DNA from 2 places in the Acidovorax sp. GW821-FHT10A04 genome. Region 1 is predicted to be linked to the other one. Evidence: predicted binding sites of a transcription regulator. Region 1 holds the regulator's gene; the other holds the start of a gene.
The links. The regulator FNR, encoded in region 1, switches genes on or off when oxygen is low (the NO sensors DNR and NnrR bind a similar motif). The targets are predictions, from matches to a motif close to TTGATNNNNATCAA.
Positions count from the first base shown of each region.

Region 2: cyoA (ubiquinol oxidase subunit II) is a predicted target of FNR. The motif match lies at 4,360-4,373, and genes of this name have one in related genera.

Region 1 covers NZ_JBWKNZ010000006.1:186,861-194,602, reverse strand. Annotated here, with positions in the region: gene AC07PF_RS14985 (IclR family transcriptional regulator) at 1-448, opposite strand, end outside; gene AC07PF_RS14980 (Bug family tripartite tricarboxylate transporter substrate binding protein) at 544-1,524, shown strand; gene AC07PF_RS14975 (histidine phosphatase family protein) at 1,687-2,259, shown strand; gene fnr (fumarate/nitrate reduction transcriptional regulator Fnr) at 2,264-2,983, opposite strand; gene hemN (oxygen-independent coproporphyrinogen III oxidase) at 3,156-4,538, shown strand; gene AC07PF_RS14960 (sulfite exporter TauE/SafE family protein) at 4,541-5,266, shown strand; gene AC07PF_RS14955 (cyclic di-GMP phosphodiesterase) at 5,552-6,880, shown strand; gene AC07PF_RS14950 (sensor domain-containing protein) at 6,877-7,742, shown strand, end outside.
Region 2 covers NZ_JBWKNZ010000020.1:56,588-64,329, forward strand. Annotated here, with positions in the region: gene phnC (phosphonate ABC transporter ATP-binding protein) at 1-802, opposite strand, end outside; gene phnD (phosphonate ABC transporter substrate-binding protein) at 799-1,680, opposite strand; gene AC07PF_RS29995 (LysR substrate-binding domain-containing protein) at 1,849-2,712, shown strand; gene AC07PF_RS30000 (MFS transporter) at 2,846-4,186, opposite strand; gene cyoA (ubiquinol oxidase subunit II) at 4,466-5,530, shown strand; gene cyoB (cytochrome o ubiquinol oxidase subunit I) at 5,555-7,564, shown strand; gene cyoC (cytochrome o ubiquinol oxidase subunit III) at 7,557-7,742, shown strand, end outside.

The DNA.
Region 1 (7,742 bases):
ACCACAGCGTGGAGAGCACCGAGCCCGCGCGGATGTTCACCGTGACGGGCAGGGTGGGCTCTTCCATGCGCAGCACGGTGGCCCCCTTGTTGCCCATCACGGCCAGGAAGGCGGTGACTTCCAGTGCCTGGCGCAGCCTTTGCAGGGAGGCCTCGCCCAGGCGGATGGGATCGCACTGGCGCAGGGCCGCCAGGCCGATGGCAATCGACTCCTGGGCCAGGTAGTAGTGCTGGTTGACGGGCGATTGTTCGACAAAGCCCTGCTGGCACAGGCTGGCCAGGTAGCGGTGCACCTTGGCGGGGCTTTCATCGACTTCGGCGGCCGTGGCGGTGAGGCTGGCCGCGCCGCCCAGGCGGGTCAGCGCCTTGAGGACGCTGAGCCCCATTTCGGCGGACTGGACCCGTTGCCGGCGGTCGGCCACCCGGGCCGTGGAAGGGGATGTGCTCATGGTGTTTTGGTGGTGGACCTAGGGTAAACGCTGCCCCGGCTTATTACGCATAGCGGAGTAACATCACGCAGATATTAATCCCCTGAGGTGCAGACATGTTGAAGAATCGACGCTTGTTGGCTGGAATGCTCGCCCTGCCGGCATTGCTGGCATGGGCCGCCCCGGCCAGCGCGCAAACCTACCCGGCCAAGGCCATCCGCTGGCTGGTGCCGTACCCGGCGGGCGGCGGTTCCGATTTTCTCGCGCGCACGGTGGGCCAGCAGCTCTCGACCCAGATCGGCCAACCGGTGTTGATCGACAACAAGCCCGGGGGCAACACGGCGATTGCCGCCGCCGAGACCGGCCGCGCCGCGCCCGATGGCTACACCATCCTGTCGGCCGACAACGGCACCATGGTGTTCAACCCCGCGCTGTACAGCAAGCTCAGCTACAACCCCAGCAAGGACCTGCTGCCTGTGACGCTGATGGGCAAGTTCCCGATGATCCTGGTGGTCAACCCAGGCGCCGACTTCAAGGACGCCAAGGACTTCGTCGCCAAGGCCAAGGCCAAGCCCGGCGCCATGAGCTTCGGCTCGGCCGGCGCGGGCAGCCCGCACCACCTGGCGATGGAGTTGCTCAAGGTCGATGCCGGCCTGTTCATGACCCACATCCCCTACCGCGGCGCTGCGCCCGCGCTGACCGACCTGGCCGGCGGCCAGATCCCCGCGATGATGGTCGACCTGGCCGCCGGCGGAGCCTTCATCAAGGCCGGCAAGGTGCGCCCCCTTGCTGTGGCCAGTGCCAAGCGCCTGCCGCAGCTGCCCGATGTGCCGACCTTCGCCGAGTTGGGCTTCAAGAACGTCGAGGCCTCGGCCCAGGTGGGCATCGTCGCGCCCGCAGGCACACCGGCGGACGTGGTGGCCTCGCTGCAAAAACAGGTGGCTGCGGCCATCAACCAGCCTGCGGTCAAGCAAAAGCTCATCGACTTCGGCATCGAGCCGGTAGCCAGCACCCCGGCCCAGTATGCGGACCTGATCCGCACCGAGACGGACCGGTGGCACAAGCTGATCAAGGCGCAGCGCATTTCGCTCGATTGAGGAGGGAGCACGCACGCTCCCGCCAAGACCCCTGGGCCGCTGCAGGTTTGCGCCGGGCAGGGGCCATCGGGCCACTCCCCGCTACAGTGGAGCCCAGCGGTTCCGTCCGCCACGGGGAGTTTCATGCTGTCCTGCCATTCCCATCATCGTCTGGACGCGGCCATGGGCCGGCGCGCCGTGCTGGGTGCCGGCCTGGCCTTTGCCACGCTGCGCGCCTGGGCGTCCCAGGATTCGCAAGCCGAGGCCCTGCTGCGCGAGGGTGGGGTGGTGGCGGCATTCCGCCATGCCCTGGCGCCGGGTACCTTCGATCCACCGGGGTTTCGCCTGGGCGATTGCAGCACGCAACGCAACCTGAACGACCAGGGCCGTGCGCAGGCTAGGCGCACGGGTGCATGGTTCAAGGAACGCCAACTGCAGCCGGCCAGGGTGCTTTCAAGCCCCTGGTGCCGCTGCATCGACAGCGCCACGCTGGCATTCGCCGCGCCCCAGGTGTGGCCCGCGCTGGGCTCCCCGCGCGGCACGCCCGAGACCACGGGCGCCGAGCATCTGCGCGAACTGCGCCAGGCGCTGGTATCTGTATCCGAGCGCCCCGGCCGTTTCGAGGCCTGGTTCACCCACATGTTCGTGCTGTCCGACCTGGCGGGCGGCAACACCAGTTCCGGCGAGGCGCTGATCCTGCGGGTCGACCGCAGCGGCAAAGTCGAAGTGCTGGCCCGCCTGCAGGTTCCCGGCTGAAGGTTCAGCTACAGGTCTGCGAATTGACGATGCGCTTGAGCGCATCGGTATCGAGGATGCGCACGTGGCGCTGCTTGACCTCGACGATGCCGTCCTCGACGAACTTCGAGAAGGTGCGGCTCACGGTTTCGAGCTTGAGGCCCAGGTAGCTGCCGATCTCCTCGCGCGTCATGCGCAGCACCAGCTCGGACTGCGAGAAACCGCGTGCATGCAGGCGTTGCACCAGGTTCAGCAGGAAGGCCGCCAGGCGCTCCTCGGCGCGCATGCTGCCCAGCAGCAGCATGACGCCGTGCTCGCGCACGATCTCGCGGCTCATGATCTTGTGCACGTGGTGCTGCAGGGCCGTGACCTCGCGCGAGAGTTCCTCGATGCGGTCGAAGGGCATCACGCAGACCTCGGCATCCTCCAGCGCCACGGCGTCGCAGGTGTGGTGGTCGTTGACGATGCCGTCCAGCCCGATGATCTCTCCCGCCATCTGAAAGCCCGTCACTTGGTCGCGCCCATCCTCGGTGGCCACGCAGGTCTTGAAGAAGCCGGTGCGGATGGCGTACAGCGAGGTGAAGGTCTCGCCGTTGCGAAACAGCGTGCCGCCGCGCTTGACCTTGCGCCGCGTGGCCACGATCTCGTCGATGCGCTCCAACTGGGCGTCGTTCAGGCCCACGGGCATGCACAGCTCGCGCAGGTTGCAGTTGGAGCAGGCGACTTTGATGGTGAGCGGGTTCATGGGGGCAGCAGCTGTTGGGGGTTGCGAGCGGATCGCATCCGGCGAGAGGAGCGTGGTGGTGGCTGACATGAATCAAATTGTGGGCCCTGTGGGCCTCGCAACACTTGATCCAGGTCAAGGACGGGGGCGCAGGCCTGCGGCAAAGTGCATATCCAACAAGGAAACGCTCCCCATGACCGCTGTGACGCCCGAACTCCTGACCCGTTTCGACGTGCCGGGCCCCCGCTATACCTCCTACCCCACGGCCGACCGTTTCGTCGAGGCTTTTGGCGAAAGCGACTATGTGCTGGCCCTGGCCCAGCGCAAGGCGGGCACGCCGGGCAAGGCGCTGCCGCTGTCGCTGTATGTGCACATTCCGTTCTGCGAGTCGCTGTGCTACTACTGCGCCTGCAACAAGATCATCACCAAACACCACGACCGGGGCGACGTGTACCTGCGCTACCTGGCGCGCGAGGTGGAGCTGCACACGGCCCACTGCGGCACGGGCCAGGTGGTGAGCCAGCTGCACCTGGGCGGGGGCACGCCCACCTTTCTGTCGGACGACAAGCTGCGCGAGCTGATGGCGGTGCTCAAGCGCAGCTTCACGTTTGCGCCGGGCGGCGAATACTCGATCGAGGTGGACCCGCGCACCGTGACGGCCGAGCGTCTGGCGGTGCTGGCCGAGCTGGGCTTCAACCGCCTGAGCTTTGGCGTGCAGGACTTCGATGCCGACGTGCAGAAGGCCGTGCACCGCGTGCAGCCGGCCGGGCAGGTGTTCGTGCTGGTGGAGGCGGCGCGCAGCCTGGGCTTCGAGTCGGTCAACGTGGACCTGATCTACGGCCTGCCGCGGCAGACGCCCGAGTCCTTCGACCGCACGCTGGAGCAGGTCAAGGCCCTGCGGCCCGACCGCATCGCCCTGTATGCCTACGCCCACCTGCCTGAGCGCTTCAAGCCGCAGCGGCGCATCGTGCCGGCGGAGCTGCCGGCGGCGCCTTCCAAGGTGGCCATGCTCTCGCGCTCGCTGCAGCAGTTCATGGACGCCGGCTATGTGTACGTGGGCATGGACCACTTCGCGCTGCCCAGCGACGCGCTGGCCGTGGCCAAGCGCCAGGGGCGGCTGCACCGCAACTTCCAGGGCTACAGCACGCAGCCCGACTGCGACCTGATCGCCCTGGGCGTGTCGGCCATCGGCCGGGTGGGCGCCACCTACAGCCAGAACGCCAAGACCCTGGACGAGTACTACGACCTGCTGGACCAGGGCCGCCTGCCCGTGGTGCGCGGCCTGGCACTGAACCGCGACGACCTGGTGCGCCGCGCCGTCATCATGGCGCTGATGTGCCAGGGCGAGCTGCTGTTCGAGTCCATCGAGGCGGGCTGGCTGATCGATTTCAGGCGCACCTTCGCGGCCGAGCTGGAGCAACTGGCGGGCCTGCAGGAGCAGGGCCTGGTCAGCGTGACCGACGAGGGCATCTTCGTCTCGGCCATGGGCTGGTTCTTCGTGCGCGGCATCGCCATGGTGTTCGACCGCTATCTTCAAGCGGACCGCAACCGCGCCCGCTTCTCCCGGATCATCTGACCATGCTGGCCACCCTGGGCTGGACAGCGCTGCTCATGGGCCTGGCCGGCGGCCCGCACTGCCTGGCCATGTGCGCCGCGCCCTGCGCGGCGCTCGTCGGGCGGGGGGGGGACCAAGCGGTGCGCTGGGCCGGGCCGACGGGTGCCGGGCTGGAACCGCCATCGCTGGCCCTGGGCCGGCTGCTGGCCTTCCATGGCGGGCGGGTGGCGGGCTATGCGGGCATGGGTGCGGTGGCTGCCCAGGCCATGGAAAGCCTGGCCTGGCTCACGCAGCGCACGGCCGCGCTGCAGCCTGCCTGGACCTTTGCGCACCTGGGCATGGTGGCCTGGGGCCTGCTGCTCATGGTGCAGGCACGCCAGCCGGCCTGGGTTGAAGGCCTGGGCCGCTCGGTCTGGCGGCGCGTACAGCCCCTCACGGCGGGGGCGGGTGGCGTGGGCGTGGCCGGGCTGCTGTGGGCGCTGATGCCCTGCGGCCTGCTGTACTCGGCCCTGCTGGTGGCCGCGCTCAGTGGCGGGCCGGTGCAGGGCGGTGCCACCATGGCGCTGTTTGCCCTGGGCAGCGGCCTGTGGCTGGTGGGCGGGCCCTGGCTCTGGTCGCGCCTGCGCAGCCGTATCAACCAGGCCCGGGCCGACTGGGGCACCCGCGTGGCCGGGGGGCTGCTGTGCGCGGCGGCCGGCTGGGCGCTGTGGATGGACCTGGTCTACAAGCCTTCGCTGTGGTGTCGGTGATACACCGGCCACGGGGCGGGTGGGGCCTGCCGGACTGTTGTTTTGCGTGTCCTACGTGCTTGCACGGATGCGAGGGGCTCCCCGGGGCGGCAGGGTGTGCCGTTCGCTGCACGGCCTGCCCCAGGGTTTTTACCAAGAGGTAAATTGCCCCACAGCCCCCGCCGGCCTTGGGATGGGGGGTATGTCCTATGACATTGCGGGGCAAGACAAGCGTTCAGAAGTGGAGATAATGGGTGTAACCAATGGTGGCAGAAGTGCCGCCGTGTTTCCTCACGTACGTTTGAAGTGAATTCGTCCATCCTCATCGATATCCGCCAGTTGCGCATCGGCATGTACATCCAGCTCGACCTGGGCTGGATGCACCATCCGTTTCCGGTGAGCAGCTTCCGGGTGGCGTCGGCCGAACAGATCGCCACCTTGCGCGAACTGGGGCTGACCGAGGTGCGCTACGTCCCCAAGAAGAGCGACCCCGACCTGCGCGAGCTGGCATTGCCCCCGGTGGGCAGCCCCGAGGAAACACTGCCCGCCGATGCCCCTGGCGCTGCGCGGGAGGCGACGGCTCCCGCTCCGCTGGCCGCGCCATCGGACCCCGCTGCGGACGAGGCCGCTGCCCGCCGCCGCCAGCTGCTGGAGGCGCAGAACCGCGCCCTGGCCCTGTGCAACCAGCGCTTTGGCGAGGCCACGCGCCGCTATGTGGAGCTGGAGAGGGTGGTGGTGGAGCTCCCCGAGCGCGCCCGCACCGATGGCGAACTGCTGGTGGCCGGCTGCGTGACCGACCTGCTCAACAATGGCGATTCGGTGATCCGCCTGCTCTCCGAAGGCGTGGGCGAGCCCGGCGCGCTGCACCCCGTGAACGTGCTGGTCGTGAGCCTGCTGCTGGGCAAGGCACTGGGCATGAAGGCCGAGGACCTGCAGGACCTGGGCGTGGCGGCCCTGATCCACGACCTGGGCAAGATGCGCCTGCCCGATGCGTTCAAGAACGCCCAGCCCCACATGCCGCCACCCGACCGTGCCCGCTACGAAGGCCATGTGCGCGAGTCCGTGGCGCTGGCAGGCCGCATGGGCCTGGGCAAGCCGGTGCTGCTGGCCATTGCCCAGCACCATGAAATGGTGGATGGCAGCGGTTTTCCCATGCGGCTCACGGCGCACGACCTCTCGCGTCCCGGCCAGGTGTTGGCGCTGGTCAACCACTACGACCGCCTGTGCAGCCCCGGAAGCGGCATGGGCGGGCTGACGCCGCACGAGGCGCTGTCGGTCATCTTCGCCCAGCACAAGGCGCGTTTCGACGCGGTCGTGCTGGGGGCCTTCATCCGCATGATGGGGGTGTACCCGCCGGGCTCCATCGTGCAGCTGGTCAACGACCGCTATGCCATCGTGGCCTCGGTCAACTCCTCGCGGCCGCTTCGGCCCAAGGTGATCGTGCACGACCCGCGCGTGCCCAAGGACGAGGCACCCATCCTCGACCTGGAGACGGTGCCCGAGCTCGGTATCCGCCGCAGCCTCAAGCCCGCCCAGCTGCCGCGCGAAGCGCTCGACTACCTGTCGCCGCGCAAGCGCATCTGCTACTTCTTCGAGCGCGCCGTGGCCCCCGTCCCCGAAGAGGGCGGAGCGTGATCCGGCCGCTGCCGCAGGCATGGATCGATGGTTTGCTGGAGGCAGTTTGGCTCGTCGATGAAAAGACGCTGCACATCCTGGCCGCCAACCAGGCGGCCGAGCACCTGACGGGCCTGTCCATCGCCGACATGCAGGGCACGCCCGTGACCCTGCTGGCAGCCACGCCGCAGGACCAGGTCTTCTGGAGCCAGCCCGCAGCCGTGGTGGCCGACGGCATCCACTCCCACACCAGCGTGCTGCACTCCACCGGCAGCCTGGTGGCGGTGGAGCGGCGCGTGACGCGCGTGCCCCGGCTCGAAGGGGGCACGGCCTTCCTGGTCACCATGGTGGACCGCAGCCACCAGCAGGCCACCGAGCGCGAGCTCGAAACCCTGCTGGCCGAACTGCGCGCCACACTCGATTCGGCTGCCGACGGCATGCTGGTGTGCAGCCTGGACGGGCGCGTGCGCGCCTTCAACCAGCGGCTGGCCCAGCTGTGGAACGTGCCGGCCCCGCTGCTGGTGCGGCGCGACGATGAAGCCCTGTTCGCCCACATGGCCGACCAGGTGGCCGATGTGCCCACCTATGTCGAGCGTCTGGCCGCCATCGTGGCCGAGCCCATGCAGGAGAGCATCGACATCCTCGGCTTGCGCAACGGCATGAGCCTGGAGCGCCGCTCGGTGCCCCAGTTCAGCCAGGGGCGCGCCGTGGGCAGGGTGTACTCGTTTCGCGACATCACGCGCCAGCACGAGGTACAGGCCAGCCTGCGCCTGGCGGCACGGGTGTTCGAGTCGAGCATGGACGCGATCTTCATCGCCGACAGCCACCACCGCCTGATGCGCATGAACCCCGGCTGCGAGCGCCTGGTGGGCAAGACCGCGCG
Region 2 (7,742 bases), on a different contig from region 1:
CCAGCTGGCGCAGCGCGGGTGCGGCTGCGGCCGCCACGGCGGGGGCGCCGCGGCTGCGGGCGTCGCCCTCGTCCAGGCCGGGGTAGATCCGCTTGAGCATCTCGTCCGTCAGGCCCTCGGGCCCGCCGTCATAGACGATGCGCCCGCCCGACACGCCCACGATGCGTTCGCCGAACTCGCGCGCATAGTCGATCTGGTGCAGGTTGCAGACCACGGTGATGCCCAGCTCGCGGCTGGCCTGTTTGAGGTAGTTGAGCACCGTGCGCGAGGTCTTCGGGTCCAGGCTGGCGACCGGCTCGTCGGCCAGGATCACCTTGGGCTGCTGGGCCAGCGCACGCGCAATGCCCACGCGCTGCTTTTGCCCGCCCGAGAGCGTGTCGGTGCGCAGCCCGGCCTTGTCCTGCAGCTCCACACGGCGCAGGCACTCCAGCGCAATCGCCACGTCCTTGCGCGGAAAGATCTGCAGCCATGACAGCGCCGAAGGCACCGCCCCCATGCGGCCCGTCAGCACGTTCTTCTGCACCGACAGGCGGGGCACCACGTTGTAGTGCTGAAAGATCATCGCCACCTGGCGGCGCAGGCCGCGCAGGCTCGCGCCGCTGGGCCGGGCCAGTTGCCCGTCGATGTGGATTTCGCCGCTCGTGGGCTCGGCCAGGCGGTTGATGCAACGCAGCAACGTCGACTTGCCGGCGCCCGAAGGCCCCAGGACCACCAGGAACTCCCCCGGCGCCACGTCGAGGTCGATGCCCGTCAGCGCATCGAAGTCGCCGTAGCGCTTGCTCAGGCCACGGATCTTGATCATTTCATGGCCCTCAGGTCGAGGTTCAGGATCTTGGCCGTCTCGCGGATGATGTCGTAGGCCTTGTCGTTCGTGGGATGAAACCCGTTGAGCATCCCCTGGTCCGACCATGGGATGTCCTTCACGTCCAGGAAGGCGGCCTGCACGCGCTTCTTGAGGTCCGCATCCAGGTCCTTGCGCCACACGGTGGGCGACTCGGGGATCGGGTCCGACTTCCACACCACCACCAGGTCCTCGCGCTTGGCCAGGCCCTTGGCGATGGCCGCATCGAGGATGCGGTCGGCAATCGCCACGGCCTCGATCTTCTTGTTCTGCACCGCCACGGCATTCGAGTCGTGCGAGCCGGAGAAGACGACCCGGCCAAAATCCTTGTCGGTGTTGAAGCCCTCCTTCATCAGGCCGGCCTTGGGGAACAGGTGGCCCGAGGTGGACGTCGGGTCCACGAAGGCAAAGGTCTTGCCCTTGAGGTCGGCCACGGTCTTGATGCCGCTGTCCTTGTGGGCCACGATGAGCGCGTGGTAGAAGGCCCGGCCGGCCTTCTTGGTCTCGGCCACGGCGAAGGCCTCGATGGGCGCCACGGTGGTGCCCATCACGTACGAGAAGGGGCCGAGGTAGGCCACATCGAGCCGCTTGGAGCGCAGGGCCTCGATCACGCCGTTGTAGTCGGCCGCCACAAAGGGCTTGACCGGCATGCCCAGCGATTTGGACAGCATGTCCATCATGGCCTGGCTGTTGGCGATCATGGCCCGCGAATCCTCGGAAGGAATCAGGCCCACCGTCAGGGTGCCGGCTGCGGCCCTGGCCGTGGCACTCAGGCCCACCAGGGAGGGGGCCAGCACCAGGGATGTGCTGGCCAGCAGGGATCGTCGCGTGAATTTCATCGATGTCTCCTAAGGGTTGGGTTTGAACCTCTTGTGTGCGCATGCCTCACGGGGCCCGACGCATGGCCCTACTGTCGGCGCTCGCGCACTATCTGGCAAATTCAACTTTTTTCACCGTTGCATTCATTCAATCTATAGTTGGCACGGGATAACACGGAGACGAATGCCATGCGCCTGACACAGCTGAGGTCCTTCCACGCCGTGGCCACGGAGGGCAGCTTCACGCGCGCGGCCCAGGCCCTGCACGTGAGCCAGCCCACGGTGACCACCCAGGTCAAGCAACTGGAGGAGCTGTACAAGGTGGAGCTGTTCCACCGCACCGGCCGGCGCATCCGCCCCACGGAGATCGGCGAGCGCCTGCTGCAGCTGTCGCGCCAGATCTTCGGGCTGGAGCTGGAGGCCGTGCAGGTTCTGCGCGATGCGGGTGAGCTGCGCTCGGGCCACCTGCGCGTGGCCGCCGTGGGGCCCTCGCACGTCACGAAGATGCTGGCCGCCTTCAACCAGCGCTACCCGGACATCAACATCTCGGTGGGCACCGGCAACTCCGAGGACGTGCTGACCCGCTTGCTCGACTACCGGGCTGACGTGGGCGTGCTGGCGCAGGTGCTCAAGGACAAGCGCTTCGTGTCGGTGCCGTACAGCGAGCACCCCATCGTGATCTTCTGCAATGCAGACCACCGGTTCGCACGCCGGCGCAGCATCCGCACGGCAGAGCTGCAGGGCGAGAAGCTGATCCTGCGCGAGCAGGGCTCCACCACGCGCAAGGCCATCGAGTCGGCGCTCAAGGCCGCGGGCGTGCAACCCACGGTGGTGATGGAAGTCGCCAGCCGCGAGATCATCCGCGAGGCCGTGCTGCAGGGCCTGGGCGTCGCTGCCGTGTCAGAGGTGGAATACGTGCCCGGCGCGGGCCTGCACGCGGTGCGCATCAGCGACGCGCAGATCAAGACCTACGCCCACGTGGTCTGCCTGGCCGAGCGCCGGGACATGCGCCTGATCCGGGCGTTCTTCGAGATCATCGGCCGCGATTCCTGAAACCAGGTTCTGAAAACAAAAACCCGGTGGCCGCCAAGGCAGCCACCGGGTTCTTGCATCGCTTCTCTACAGGGCCGTGCCTTGTTATCAACAGGCCCGCCCCTCGCTCTCTCTTGTAGGGTTGTAGGGGGTATCAGCGGTCGCGCCGCTCCATGCGGCGGTTCAAGTTCAGGGCGCCCAGGGTGCAGGCCACGCCCGACAGCAGGTACACCGTCACGGCCAGCAGGCCAAACTGGGCCGACAGGCCCAGGGCCACCAGCGGGGCAAAGGCCGCGCCGATGATCCAGGCCAGGTCGGCCGACAGGGCGGCGCCCGTGTAGCGGTTCTTGGGTGAGAAATTGGCCGTCACCGTGCCCGAGGCCTGGCCGTACGACAGGCCCAGCAGCACAAAGCCCAGCAGCAGGAACATGGTGCTGCCCACTTCGCCGCTGTTCAGCAGCACCGGCGCCATGAAGCTGAACACCCCGATCAGCACCGCCATGCCGCCCAAGAGCTTGCGTCGGCCCAGGTGGTCCGACAGCCAGCCCGAGACCATGATGGCCCCGGCCGCCAGGAAGGCGCCGACGATCTGCACGCCCAGGATCTGGGTCACGGGTTGGTCCGTGTACAGCGTGATCCACGACAGCGGGAACACGGTGACCAGGTGGAACAGCGCAAAGCTGGCCAGCGCCGCAAACGCGCCCAGCAGCACGTTGCTGCCTTCGTCGCGCATCACCTCGTGCACGGGCACGGGTTGCAGCTCACGGTCCTGCAGCAGCTCGGTGTACGACTGGCCCACCACCAGGCGCAGGCGGGCGAACAGGGCCACCACGTTCACGGCAAAGGCCACGAAGAACGGGTAGCGCCAGCCCCAGGCCAGGAACTCCTGCACCGACAGGTTGGCGTACAGGTAGGCAAACAGGCCGGCCGCGAGCACGAAGCCCACGGGCGCGCCCAGCTGGCCGATCATGGCGTACCAGCCGCGGCGGTGCTTGGGCACCGACATCGCCAGCAGCGACGGCAAGCCGTCCCACGAGCCGCCCAGCGCCAGGCCCTGGCCGATGCGCAGGATCAGCAGCGCCACGATGGCGGTGGTGCCCAGGTCCTTGTAGCCCGGCAAAAAGGCCATGCCCACCGTGCACACGCCCAGCAGGAAGAGCGCAATGGTCAGCTTGGTGCCCCGGCCCCAGCGCCGCTGGATGGCCATGGAGATGGCGGTGCCGATGGGCCGCACCACGAAGGCCACGGCCAGCAGCGCAAAGGCGGCCAGCGTGCCGTCCAGGCGCGACATGAAGGGGAACAGGAACGACGGGAAGACCAGCACGCAGGCGATCCCGAAAACGAAGAAGTCGAAATACTCGGACGAGCGTCCGATGATCACGCCCACGGCAATTTCGCTGGGGGTGACGTCTTCATGGGTGTCCGCGCGGGAGAGGGAAGCGTGGCCTTCTTCAAAGCCATTCGCCGGGTAGATCGCAGAGGCGGGACTGCTCATGAACAGGGCTCCTTTGTTGTGTAACTGATACACCCACGTTTTACACCCAGCAGCCCGGCCCGACAAGGGCGGTTTCACCCACGTTCTCGCAGGACAAATGCCCATAGGCTGTCTCTGCAGGGATTTCGGTACTGGCAGTGTGTTCGCTGGCTGCCCCCAAAAGGGGCAAAAACTTGACCTTGGACAAAATGTCCAATGGACAAATTTGGCTGCTCTATTACATTGAGCGGCAAATTGTCATTCGCGTTTACCCCTAAACGCCTTTGTTGGGCCCATCACATGTTCAAACTTCCCCAACTTCGCGGGCCGGCATGGCTTGCGTTGGCGGCCACCGCCACCAGCCTCGCCGGCTGCAGCAAGGCCGTCGTCCTCAATCCCGCAGGCGACATCGCCTCGCAGCAAGGCCACATGGTCGTGCAGGCCACCTTGCTGATGCTGATCATCATCGTGCCGGTGATCGCCCTCACGCTGTGGTTCGCCTGGAAGTACCGCCAGAGCAACACCGCCAACACCGAAGAGGACTACGACCCCGACTGGCACCACTCCACCACGCTGGAGCTGGTGATCTGGACCGTGCCCCTGTTGATCATCATCGCGCTGGGCGCGCTGACCTGGATCGGCACCCACAAGCTCGACCCTTACCGCCCGCTGGACCGCATCTCGGCCACCAAGCCGCTCGAAGCCCAGGCCACCCCCATGGTGGTGCAGGTCGTGGCCATGGACTGGAAATGGCTGTTCTTCTACCCCGAACAGGGCATTGCCACGGTGAATGAGCTGGCCGCCCCGGTGGACCGCCCCATCCTGTTCAAGCTCACCGCCACGTCCACGATGAATGCCTTCTACGTGGCCGACCTGGCGGGCATGATCTACGCCATGCCCGGCATGCAGACCGAGCTCAACGCCGTGATCAACAAGCCGGGCGTGTACCCCGGCATCGCCTCGCACTACAGCGGCTCGGGCTTCTCGGGCATGACCTTCAAGTTCCACGGCCTGAGCCAGGGCGACTTCGAGCAGTGGGTGGCCAAGGCCAAGACCGAAGGCAAGGCGCTGGACAAGACCACCTACCTGAACCTCGTCAAGCCCAGCGAGCGCGATCCCGTGCAGCGCTTTGCCAGCGTGGAAACCGGCCTGTACGACAAGGTGCTCAACCGCTGCGTCGAAGAAGGCAAGATGTGCATGCACCACATGATGTCCATCGACGAGCGCGGTGGCGAGGCCTACATGAAGGCCATGGGCCTGAACCTGCCCCAGGACGTGTGCACCATCGACAACGCCGGCCAGATCGTGGCCGCACTCGAAGCGCGCCACGCCACGGTCCACGACCGCACCCTTTCCCGCCAATGATCCGCGCCTAAGAGACTGACGAACATGTCCACCTCACCCGTTGTAACCGAACCGCATTGGGCCCTGGGCCGAATCACCTGGGACTCGATACCCATGGCGCACGAGCCCATCGTGCTGATCACCTTCATCGGTGTCGTGCTGGGCGGCCTGGCCGTGCTGGCCGGCATCACCAAGTTCCGCCTGTGGGGTACCCTGTGGCGCGACTGGATCTGCAGCATCGACCACAAGAAGATCGGCATCATGTACATGATCCTGGGCGTGGTCATGCTGCTGCGCGGCTTTGCCGACGCGCTCATGATGCGCCTGCAGCAGGCCATGGCCTTTGGCGACAACATGGGCTACCTGCCGCCGCACCACTACGACCAGATCTTCACCGCCCACGGCGTGATCATGATCTTCTTCGTGGCGATGCCGCTGGTCACGGGCCTCATGAACTACCTCGTGCCGCTGCAGATCGGTGCGCGCGACGTGTCCTTCCCGTTCCTCAACAACTTCAGCTTCTGGATGACCACCGCCGGTGCCATCCTGGTGATGGTGTCGCTGTTCCTGGGTGAGTTCTCCACCGCGGGCTGGCTCGCGCTGTCCAACCTGGGGGCGCAGAACCCGGGGGTGGGTCTGGACTACTACATCTGGGCGCTGCAGATCGCCGGGGTGGGCACCACGCTCTCGGGCATCAACCTGATCGTCACCATCATCAAGATGCGCGCACCCGGCATGAACCTCATGCGCATGCCCATCTTCACGTGGACGGCCCTGTGCACCAACGCACTGATCGTCGCTTCGTTCCCGGTGCTCACCGCCGCGCTGGTGCTGATGTCGCTGGACCGCTACGCCGGCACCAACTTCTTCACCAACGACCTGGGCGGCAACGCCATGCTGTACGTGAACCTGATCTGGATCTGGGGCCACCCCGAGGTCTACATCCTGATCCTGCCCTGCTTCGGCATCTTCTCCGAAGTGGTGGCCACGTTCTGCAAGAAGCGCCTGTTCGGCTACACCTCCATGGTGTACGCCACGGTCGTTATCACCATCCTGTCGTACCTGGTGTGGCTGCACCACTTCTTCACCATGGGCTCCGGCGCCAGCGTGAACACCTTCTTCGGCATCACCACGATGATCATCTCGATCCCCACGGGCGCGAAGATCTTCAACTGGCTGTTCACCATGTACAAGGGCCGCATCCGCTTCGAGCTGCCCATGCTGTGGACCCTGGCCTTCATGGTCACCTTCGCCATCGGCGGCATGACCGGCGTGCTGCTGGCCGTGCCCCCGGCCGACTTCGTGCTGCACAACAGCCTGTTCCTGATCGCCCACTTCCACAACGTGATCATCGGCGGCGTGCTGTTCGGCCTGTTCGCCGGCATCAACTACTGGTACCCCAAGGCCTTCGGCTACAAGCTCGACCGCTTCTGGGGCCTGTGCTCCTTCTGGCTGTGGGTGGTGGGCTTCTACGTGGCCTTCATGCCGCTGTACATCCTGGGCCTGATGGGCGTCACGCGCCGTGCCAACCACTTCGAAGACCCTTCGCTGCAGATCTGGTTCGTCATCGCCGCCTTCGGCGCCTTCCTGATCGCCCTGGGCATCGGCTGCCTGCTGATCCAGATCGTGGTGAGCTACCTCAAGCGCGACCAGCTGCGCGATCACACCGGCGACCCATGGGACGCCCGCACGCTGGAATGGGCCACTTCGTCGCCCCCGCCGGACTACAACTTCGCCTTCACCCCCAAGGTGTACGAGATCGATGCCTGGTGGGACATGAAGAAGCACGCCTACGCGCGCCCGCTCACCGGCTTCCAGCCCATCCACATGCCGGCCAACACCGGCGCGGGCGTGATCATCTCGGCCCTGTCGCTGGTGCTGGGCTTCGCCCTCATCTGGCACATGTGGCTGCTGGCCGGCCTGTCCTTCGCGGGCGTGGTGCTGGTGTCCATCATCCACACGTTCAACTACAAGCGTGACTTCTACATCCCCGCCGCGCAAGTGACGGAGACCGAGAACCTGCGTACCCAACAACTGCGTGCCAGCCATGTCTGATATCACCTACAACCAAGCCGCCGCTGCCATCACGGCAGGCGGCCCCACGGCCGCCACGCTGGCGCGCCGCGAGTACCACCTGGCGCACGAGCCCCACCCCGAGAACGGCACCGCCCTCGGGTTCTGGCTCTACCTGATGAGCGACTGCCTCATCTTCGCCGCGCTGTTCGCCACCTAC